Regions from separate parts of the Paenibacillus sp. plas6 genome, predicted to be linked through region 2. Evidence: riboswitches for the same ligand, from Rfam matches in the RefSeq annotation. Region 2 holds a riboswitch; the other holds the start of a gene.

Region 1 (5,380 bases), 1.6 Mb from region 2:
TGCATTTATAACCTTAGCGCGCATTAAGCGTGCTCCCAGCTATCTTGCAGCAACTAAGCTTTTTTCGGATCAAATGAGCTTTTTAGCGATACAATACGGTTGAAAACAAGTAATCCATCTTCTGATTTCGCTCTATCTACGCTAAAGTAACCATGACGGAAAAATTGGAACTTATCTCCTGCAGCTACATCCTTCATGTTTTCTTCAATAAACCCTTTAACCTCACGCAACGAGTTTGGATTGATTCGTTCAAGGAACGGTTTATCTTTAAGCTCTGGCGCTTCAACAATCAGCGGCTCAAATAGTCTTAGCTTAGCAGGAATAGCTGTCGATGCTTCGACCCAGTGAATTGTCCCTTTTACTTTTCTGCCAGTAAACCCGCTTCCTGACTTCGTTTCCGGATCATAGGTACAGTGAAGCTCAACAATTTCCCCTTGCTCGTTTTTAATCACTTCATTACACACGATAAAGTAAGCATGCTTTAAGCGCACTTCATTTCCAGGAAATAAGCGGAAGTATTTACTTGGCGGATTTTCCATAAAGTCCTCACGCTCAATATAAATTTCACGTGAAAATGGAATTTTACGAATACCCATCTCAGGGTTTTCGGCATTAATTTCAGCATCAAGATATTCCACTTGTCCTTCTGGATAGTTCGTAATCACAACTTTAATCGGATCAAGAACAGCCATTGTACGTGGTGCCTTCAGCTTCAAATCTTCACGAATAAAATGCTCTAGGTTGCGTTCATCTACTGTACTATTTGCTTTAGCAACACCAATTTCACGACAAAAATTGCGAATTGCTTCTGGCGTATATCCTTTACGTCTCATACCGCTAATTGTCGGCATGCGAGGATCATCCCAGCCGTCTACAATGCCTTCATCAACAAGCATTTTTAAATAACGCTTACTCATTATCGTATTAGTAATATTTAAACGGGCAAATTCATATTGACGAGGAGTTGCCTCCATCTCACATTCTGCAATTACCCAATCATATAATGGACGATGATCCTCGAATTCCAACGTACAGATGGAATGAGTAATTCCTTCAATTGCATCACTAATTGGGTGAGCAAAGTCATACATCGGATAAATGCACCATGCATCACCTGTACGATGATGATGGGCATGCGCAATACGATATAAAACAGGATCACGCATCGTAATATTAGAAGAAGCCATATCGATTTTTGCGCGCAGTACTCGTTCGCCATCTTTAAATTCCCCTGCCCGCATACGAGCAAATAAGTCGAGGTTCTCTTCAACTGAGCGATCGCGATAAGGACTATTTTTGCCTGGCTCAGTTAACGTTCCACGTGTTTGACGAATTTCTTCTGCTGACAAATCACAAACATAGGCTTTACCTTTTTTAATTAGTAACACGGCACGATTGTACATTTCTTCAAAATAATCAGAAGCGTAAAATAATCCATCCCATTCGAAGCCGAGCCATCTTACATCCTCCATAATGGACTCTACATATTCTGTATCTTCCTTAACTGGATTTGTATCATCAAATCGCAAATTGGTTTTTCCTTTAAACTCATCTGCTAATTCAAAGTTAAGGCAGATCGACTTGGCATGTCCAATATGTAGATAGCCATTAGGTTCAGGAGGAAAACGCGTTATAATTTCATTAACACGTCCTTCCTTCAAATCTTCGATAACGATATTTCTAATAAAATTAGAAGACGCCGATTTCGTTTCATTAGTGTTATCCATCTTGATCAACCTTTCACACAACGAATATTTATCCTCCTATGATACACAAATTTTTATGAAATTACACCCATTTCTAGCTTGAAATGAGCACTAATCGATTATGAGAAAAATGAAAACGATTAAAATCTTCTCACATTTTACACAGAATTAAATTTTCAGTTTATTATATAGCTTGTAAATAACTTAGTTCTTATGCCTAATTCTTATACGCTTTGTGTAAGGAACGGGGGAACCACTTCGGGTGAATTGAATCTCTTAGACAAAATTAGTAGATTCATAGGGAGTCCTTCGACCGAACCCTTCAGCTAACCTCGTCGGCAATACCGGAAGGAGACTTAATTGTGAAGAAATTTGGCATGATGTTGATGGCTTTAGCTCTATTTCTTACTTTTTCAGCAACAAGCGTTTCTGCAAGCTCGTCTTCAATGCTAGACAATATTGAGGATGTGAAGGGAACAAAGTACAAGTACGGCGGTAATACTACGAGCGGTTTCGATTGCTCAGGATTTGTTCGATACATATTTGAAAAAATGAATATTGATTTGCCTCGCCGTTCTGCTGATCAAGCTAGTGAAGGAACTAAAGTTGCAAAATCTGATTTACGCGTTGGGGATCTAGTATTTTTTGATACAAGCGGATCTAACAACGGTGGCATCACACATGTTGGCATTTATGTAGGAGATGGAAAATTTGCTCATGCTTCAACTTCTAAAGGAGTTACGGTTGATTCATTAGATTCTTCTTACTACAAGCCACGTTACGTGACTGCAAGACGCATATTATCAGATGATCAATATGCAAAATATGTTGAAGGCAGTAACTAAAGATTTATTACATAAGGACTTGTCTCTAGTGCACTCATCGCTAGAGTACGAGTCTTTTTTATTGTTCCTTATAAAGCTATGCCAACTGTCATCGTTTTATGATGCCTTATTCTTTTAAAAATGAAATGGGCTGCCTAATCGATCAGTAATTCTTACGTTTCAGGACAGCCCATCTTACCATATTCAATTTCAAGCACAAGCTACTCTACTGCTGTAAATTTTGATTTCGTCCAACTAAAATCATAAAAATCATAAACATTAGCATTACAGCAACTAAGATGGCTACATAGCTTACAGTTAACGCTGCAGTATAATTATCCATTAGCCAGCCAGTCAGCTTAGGCAGCAGTGCTCCGCCAATCCCTCCGCAAGCAACAAGTAAGCTCGTCGTACGATCAGTCATCCCGCGGATACAAGCATTGACATAAACTAAAGCAATACCAAACACTCCTGAGAAGCCTAACCCGCTTAATGCAATCATCGTAAACTGTGCATATTGCTGTTTAAATAACACCATCCCAATAAACGCTAAAACAGCAATGGCCATAGAACCAATTAAATATTTGATATAGCCGTGGCGATCAGCTAATGCACCGCATACTAAGCGCCCAATAACCATAAACGACCAGAATAAGCCAAGCATGCTGGCAGCGCTTGAATCTGATAAACCGCTGCGCTCAATCATAATCGACGGTAAATAATGAGATATGCTCATCTCTACACCAACATATAAGAAGAAAAAGATCATCCCTAAAATTAAGAAAGGAATTGCACGGCGCTTATATTTTAGAGCTACCTGTCTTGCTTCACCAACCTGATTAGAAGGCTGAGCAATCATTGTATCCACATCTTTACCAAACGATAAACTCGCCCATAGAAGTAAGGTTAAACCACTAATCGCCGCCAAAATTGGAAATGACCATTCCCAAATTTGATAACGTATCAATACCGCTGCAGCTAATGGAATGAATAGAGCTCCTATGCCAAAAAAGGTTTCTAACCGACTCATTGCTGATGCTGTCTGTTCTTTAAATAAATCAATAATTAATGAACCAATGACCGATTCAATCATCCCAAATCCAAAACCGGCAAACGGCGCTACAATTAACATCAGTTCCCATGGAGGAAACATGCTGTAAACTGCCTCAGCTAGTGTTAATGAAGTAAAAGCTATAATAACGGTTATCCGCTTACCAAACTTTTTTGAAAGCATTGGACCAAGCAAAACACCAACCAAGTAACCAAAAAATTGATTCATGATCCATTGTCCGCCCTGTGCATACGTTATTTCATAGTGCGTCACAATTTGTTCTAATATCGATCCGCCAATAATATGAGCTATGCCAATAACTAGGTATGACAAGCAGCCAAGCCATAATATTTTTTTCACTACTATGCACCCTTTATCAGTTGTAAATTCTTCGAAAAGTTATCAAATTAACAACGCCTAAACTAAATAAGATGAACTACAGCTTGTCGTTCGCCTCTAGCAACAATTTCTATTAAATGTTGAGGTGCTAAATAAACAACTGTACCGCTGCCTACCTCAATTTCCGGTTCTTCTCCTAAGCCATAAAATACGTCATCAGCCAACGCCTCTAGCACTTCTCTTTGTTCTTTTACTGAGAGAATTTCCCACTCTGCTAGTTCCATTTCAAAAAACAAATAACAGTCTTCAATCAACGCAATTGCTGTTGTCAATTCCTGTAGAATCTCGCTATATTCACGAGCATGACGCACTCCCATGTAAATATCCTCCTGTTAAATAACTTAAATTAATATTCCCACCTATTATGACACACTATGTAGGAAATGTCGTTATTTCTGTAAGAATTGTTCTTGTAGAATTTAGTTTCCTGCTGTTACTATATATAGTAAGTGCCATAAAACAAATCATAAAATATCATATTTTAAGCAATTCTATTAACTTGTCAAAATTACTCTAATGTGATCACATTATTTTGACGATAATAGAATAGAGTAGGGTATTGTCGAAAATGGATTAATCGAGGTGTAAGATGAAAAACACAACTATTATCGGAATTATTCTTGGTGTCGTGGCTGTACTCGTAGGTATGGTACTAAAAGGAGCAAGCTTAAGTGCGTTTATTAACCCTGCGGCGTTCATGATTATTATCGTAGGAACGATCGCATCGGTAACTATTGCTTTTCCGCTAAACGAACTAAAGAAAGTAGGAGCATTATTTAAACTATTATTTACAGAGCGCCCTCTTCCAAAACGCGAAGAGTTAATTAAGCAATTTGTAGAGTGGGCCGGTATTACACGTCGTGAAGGTCTATTAGCATTAGAGGCACGTGTTGATGAAATCGATGATCCTTTTCTTAAAAATGGAATGCGTATGATTATTGATGGTAATGATCAGGACCTTGTTAGAGATGTCCTGCTAGAAGATATTAATGCAACCGAAGAGCGACACAAAGCAGGAGCTGCAATTTTTACTCAGGCAGGTACCTATGCTCCTACACTAGGGGTACTTGGCGCCGTTATCGGTTTGATTGCCGCTCTAGCAAACATGAGTGATATGGAATCATTAGCGCATGCAATTTCTGGTGCATTTATGGCAACACTACTAGGTATTTTTACTGGTTATGTCCTATGGCATCCAATGGCGAACAAATTAAGACGTCTTTCTAAAGCTGAAATTGAAATTCGTCTTATGATGCTAGAAGGCTTGCTATCTATTCAAGCTGGTGTTTCTACAATTGCAATTGAACAAAAACTATCGGTGTTCTTAACACCAACTGAGCGCCAAGCATTGAAAGCGAAGGAGGAAGGAGACGATGAGCAAAAAGCGGAAGCATGAGGAA
Region 2 (5,380 bases):
CTCCAATGCTTAACGGCAGTATTCTTGACGGTATTACTCGTAACTCTGTGCTTACATTGCTAAGACATTGGAATCTTCCTGTAGAGGAACGTCGTGTTTCTATTGATGAATTGATTGAAGCTCATAGAAACGGAACACTTGAAGAAGCTTTCGGAACAGGTACAGCTGCAGTTATTTCGCCAATTGGTGAATTAAGTTACAAAAATGAAAAATTCGTCATTAACGGTGGAAAAACTGGTGAGCTGTCTGCTAAAATTTATGATACGATTACTGGTATCCAAAAAGGTAAACTTGAGGATCCATTTGGCTGGCTTGTATCACTTGACTAATTCGTAAAGCTTTTACTTTACGATCAATTAGTTCATAAATAAGGTGCTGCATCCTTAATTGGTGTAATTACACTACCAGTTAAGGTTCAGCACCTTTTTATATGCTCCTATTTTTGTTTCCCATTGTTTCAAAAGTTATAATAGCTTTGTTAAGCTGCTGTAGCATTTGCTTAAAGAATCGTTACATGGTCAGGCACATATAGCTTACTTACTCCATTCTTATGCACAAAGGAAATTTCACCAGCAACGGTTCTAAAGCTTAACGTTAAGTTCGTTAATGAGGATGGAATATGCGGGCTAAAGCTAACCTGTGACCAACCAGGTGCAGCAGGCTTAATACCGCATAGCTCTTCAATCAATATTGGAATTGGAGCACTTGCCCACGGATGGCATAAGCTTGTATTCCATTTCAGCTCCTTTGACCATGCTTCAAAGCATGTTGTCGCTCCTTCTTTAACCATCGTACTCCATGAATGCAAGTCCTCGCTTATAATCAACTCATAAAGTAAATCATATTGCTTTGCCGCAGCTAGCGACTTAAGCACAAAATATGACATATATACGCCGCAGCTTAGTCGTTTTTCAGAAATGAGTTTGACGATTTCTGAAACAGCCTCTTTAGGACAACATTGGAATAAAAGCGGCAGCACATTACTGTGGAGAGAGGCATGTTGCGAGCCTTCTGCATCGATAAAAAGCTTGCGCTTTGCATCATAAAAAACTCTGTTGAACGAATCATACACTTGCTCTAACTGCTTGCGATATACAGCTGCTGGATAATCGAGTTCCTCTGCAATCTCAAGCATCGTTTTTAACGCGCCATAATAAAACGCATTAATAACATTATGACAGCCTTCAAGACCTGTTCTTTTTAGCTCAAAATCATAGCCATCTCGTAAATTTTCTGGCCAATCTACTAAGTTCCACTTTTCATTAACTGACTCCAGCAAGCCATCACTGCGGCAGTAGGAGCTAAAATAGTCCATTATTCCTTCAGCGACAGGGTACATTTCTGTGAGAAATTGACGATCACCGCTTAGTCGATAATATTGCAGCAGTTGCATTGGATATTGCAAGGAAAAATCGGCAATCTCCTGCATAACATGCCCTGGAGCAACAGCCATTAAGCCGGGACAAACACGCGCTGACATTAGCGCAAAGTCCTGCAACGCTTTGCGATACATTGTCAAATCTCCTGATACATAAGCATGAGCATGCGTAATAATTGTATTGTCGCCAAGATATTGTCCCTTTTCTCGGGATGGGCAATCGACATAATTCTCCTGCGTGCCATACTTAATACCATTTTTACATATATGCCAAATTTTATTTAGCAGCTCGTTTGCGGAATGAAATTGACAAGCTTGTTCATCAAGCGGGTAGTGTCGCACAATGACTGCAAAGCTATCGAGATTAAGAGAGTCAAGTGCGTCAGTTAACACTTCAACATAGCGAAACGCTTTATAATCGTATAGTTCAAGCTCATCCTCTGTACCGGAAAGTATCCAACGATCCTCATAAATGCAATTGCAACGCATATCATAACGTACACGCTCATTAGGGAGGAGTTCCTCACCACAGCGGATGATCACCTCTTGTCCAGCTTTGCCGTTTGCTTTCATAGTAAATTGTCCAGTTAGCTCACTGCCAAAATCAAGCTGAAAGCCGCCTTTAATTGCAGTAATTTGCTTAGGTTTTACTCTGTAAATAGAAAGAGCAGAGGTTGGCTGTTGCATCAGACGATGATCATCTGATAGCAGCTCCCATGCAAAGAACCAATCTGAATCATCCAACTCATTTGTGCGCCAGCCCTTTTTCGCCAATCTGCTGTCAATATATTCGCAGAACTGCGTATTATAGCCAATGATTGGTCCAGCTTGATATTCAGCAGCACGGGAACATTTCCAGCTTCTATCTGAACCTAGCAGATGCTCGCCATCTATTAGCAGCTCAGCAATCATTCCTTGTCGATGATCGCCACTGCTGTAGGAGCGACTAATAAGCCCGTGATAATAGACATGTACGGCTATTACATTAGCTCCCTGCTGCAAATACGGTGCAATGTCATATTCATTATAAAAATAGTGATAATAATTGCTTTGTGCTGGACCTTGCCCAATAAAATGACCATTGACATAAAGCTTATAATAGTCATCCGCTGTAATATATAACTTAGCTGCTAGTGGCGTTTGTAACAGTTGAAAACTTTTTCTAAATTGCGTATGGATATTAGTTAAATCCTTTCGATGTGCTGTATTGTTTATTACGTCATGCTCTTTACCATAAACATCAAGCGGCTTTAAGTTCTTAAAAAGCGGGTCAATTATCCACTTTGCTTGCCAGCGTCGATCCATTGCAACTTCCCTCCTGAAATTGAATACACATTGTATTTTAGCTTAATGGTGGCAATGAAAACTTGGGCTTTTCAACGCTGTATTAAGGGAAATTGACGCTAATATAGCCTTCTACTACAATTACAAGCAGAAGGATTACTTGCTAGAGATGGGCGAGGGATGATAATGGAGCTATATTCTAAGGAAAAATATTTAGAAAGCGAAGTTTTTCCTTTTGCTGTTTTGTACTATAAGACGCTTCCAAGTCGAGGAATGCGACCGCATTATCATGATTTTTTTGAAATAGTTTATGTAGCGGATGGTGAAGGGGAGCATATTTATAAGGGACGTTCCTATAAAATCGTTAAAGGTGATTTTTTTGTCATTACGCCTGGTATTGAACATGATTATATTGTTACTGGCGATACTCCTCTAGAGGTTTATAATGTAATGTTCCTGCCGTCATTGCTACATACAGAATTAGCAAGTCTTGCAGCAGAAGCTCCATTTGTTAACTTGTTTTATGTCGAGCCATATTTAAGAGAAACGATTAATTTTGATTCCCATCTAAAGCTGTCCTATATGGAAGCACAAGAGGTAAAGCGAAGAATTGATCATTTAAATTTTGAATTTACACGTAAGCAATTAGGCTATCGACTTGTTATTAAAGCACTATTGGTTGAGCTATTAGTTTATTTAAGTCGTTGTTATGAAGGAAAGGAGCTCACTCAGCTTTTTCCTAGTGATGATATAAAGGCGATCATGGGGTTATGTGAATTTATTGAACAGCATTATGCACATCCAATTCATTTAGAGCAAGTATGTCGAATGTGCGGAATGAGCCAGACGGTTTTTACTAAAAAATTTAAGCAAATTGTCGGCAAAACGTTTATTGAATATCGGAATGAGGTGCGGATTAAAGCAGCGTTACAAAAATTAATCGAGAGCGATGAGAAAATTGTTCATATTGCTCAACAGGTTGGAATTGACGATCTTAGTCATTTTAATTATTTATTTAAGAAGCAAGTGCAGCTAACACCAAGACAATATCGTAAGCTGCATCGCAAAATATAATTTTAGCAAGGAATCGCGACCGTAGTAGAGGTTCGCAAACTGATTTTTACGCATGCAAAAAAATGAGCAGCATCGAAAGTTTGATACTCTCAATGCTGCTCGCTAGTAATTATACAGACAAATACTCAACTGCCCGTTGTTTTAAAACAGCTTCTTCGTAATAATGATGCTCCGAGTTCGTATCAGGAAGAAATTTCAACTGATGCAGAGCATTTGTGAATAGATAGAGACAACGTTCGTCACAGTTTATTGTGTTGTTCATTTGCAGTTCAACTTGTTCTGTAAGACGAGCCATTGTAGTAGGACCAATAAGCGGGGATAGTTGCTGTTTCCAATCTTCAAGATTAAAGTTTGAATCTCCATCATCAATAAAAATTTCACTCCAGCCATGTCCGCGATTGCTTGAAATCCGCAGACAAACTCGATAACCATTGGCATCAACTGCTAGAGCAGGTATTACGAATACTTCAATTCGTTGAATGTGCAAAATATGTGATTCATGCTGCACATTTTGAAATTCATCGGATGGACAAACTGACATTCTACATCTCTCCTTTGCACGCTGACGAGGTTAGCTGTCGGGTTCGGGCTAGAGAGTAGGCCCTACTGTCATCGCTTCCAATTGACATGATTCACCCCTGAAGACTTTGGGTCCCCCGCTTTTTCTAGTGAAAAATTAAGCGTATATTAGTATTATTTTAAATCTTTAAACAGAATTTGTAAATGAAAGCTCATGCATTATAAGATAAACAAATCAGTGGACTAGCAGGTGCATAATAATTTTTATTTTGCGTTATTTTATGATTTCAAGTATGATGATTAGAACGGTATATATTTAATACAGTAAATCAAAGTCAAAGGAGCAAGTGATATGCAATCCAATACAGCACATTGTAAAATAGTTGACTGTACAATTCGTGATGGCGGATTAGTTAACAATTGGGATTTTAGTGTTGAATTTGTTCAGCACTTATATAATAGCTTAAACGAAGCTGGCGTTGACTATATGGAAATTGGCTATAAAAATTCTCCTAAACTGCTTAAAAGCACTGGTTCCGAGGGACCTTGGAGATTTTTGGATGATGATTTTCTTCGTAAAGTTATTCCAAATAAAGGGAATACGAAGCTTTCAGCACTTGTCGATGTTGGTCGTGTAGATGAACAAGATATTTTGCCACGCAGTGAAAGTATGCTTGATCTGATTCGTGTTGCTTGCTACATTCAAGATGTTGATAAAGCTCTTGAGTTAGTTAAAATTTTCCATGATCGCGGCTATGAAACTACTTTAAACATTATGGCTCTTTCTAATGTAATGGAAAATCAATTGCATGAAGCCTTTAAACTGATTCGTGAAAGTGTAGTTGATATTGTATATATTGTTGACTCTTACGGCAGCTTAAAACCAGATGATATGGCTTATCTTGTAGATAAATTTAAAGAGCACCTGCCTAACAAACGTTTAGGTGTTCATGCTCATAATAATTTGCAGCTTGCTTTCGCTAATACGTTGCTAGCAGCAGGTAAAGGCGTGGAGCTGCTAGATTCATCTGTTTATGGAATGGGTCGTGCGGCAGGGAACTGTAATACTGAGCTATTGGTTTCAGAGCTGCAAAACGCTAAATATAATGTACGTCCGGTGCTCGA

Evidence for each region. A riboswitch is a leader RNA that binds a small molecule or an ion and turns the genes downstream of it on or off. The one in region 2 is predicted to bind cyclic di-AMP.
Region 1: linked by a shared signal. The riboswitch ahead of AC2TDL_RS08795 (C40 family peptidase) and the one ahead of AC2TDL_RS15695 (hypothetical protein) in region 2 are both predicted to bind cyclic di-AMP.

The regions. Positions count from the first base shown of each region.
Region 1 covers NZ_CM170151.1:1,966,419-1,971,798, forward strand. Annotated here, with positions in the region: gene AC2TDL_RS08790 (glutamine--tRNA ligase/YqeY domain fusion protein) at 54-1,727, opposite strand; cyclic di-AMP (ydaO/yuaA leader) riboswitch at 1,911-2,062, shown strand; gene AC2TDL_RS08795 (C40 family peptidase) at 2,069-2,551, shown strand; gene AC2TDL_RS08800 (MFS transporter) at 2,757-3,941, opposite strand; gene AC2TDL_RS08805 (hypothetical protein) at 4,004-4,297, opposite strand; gene motA (flagellar motor stator protein MotA) at 4,570-5,376, shown strand; gene motB (flagellar motor protein MotB) at 5,354-5,380, shown strand, end outside.
Region 2 covers NZ_CM170151.1:3,567,279-3,572,658, forward strand. Annotated here, with positions in the region: gene AC2TDL_RS15680 (branched-chain amino acid aminotransferase) at 1-329, shown strand, start outside; gene AC2TDL_RS15685 (family 78 glycoside hydrolase catalytic domain) at 500-2,683, opposite strand; gene AC2TDL_RS15690 (AraC family transcriptional regulator) at 2,849-3,736, shown strand; gene AC2TDL_RS15695 (hypothetical protein) at 3,846-4,277, opposite strand; cyclic di-AMP (ydaO/yuaA leader) riboswitch at 4,282-4,429, opposite strand; gene AC2TDL_RS15700 (aldolase catalytic domain-containing protein) at 4,608-5,380, shown strand, end outside.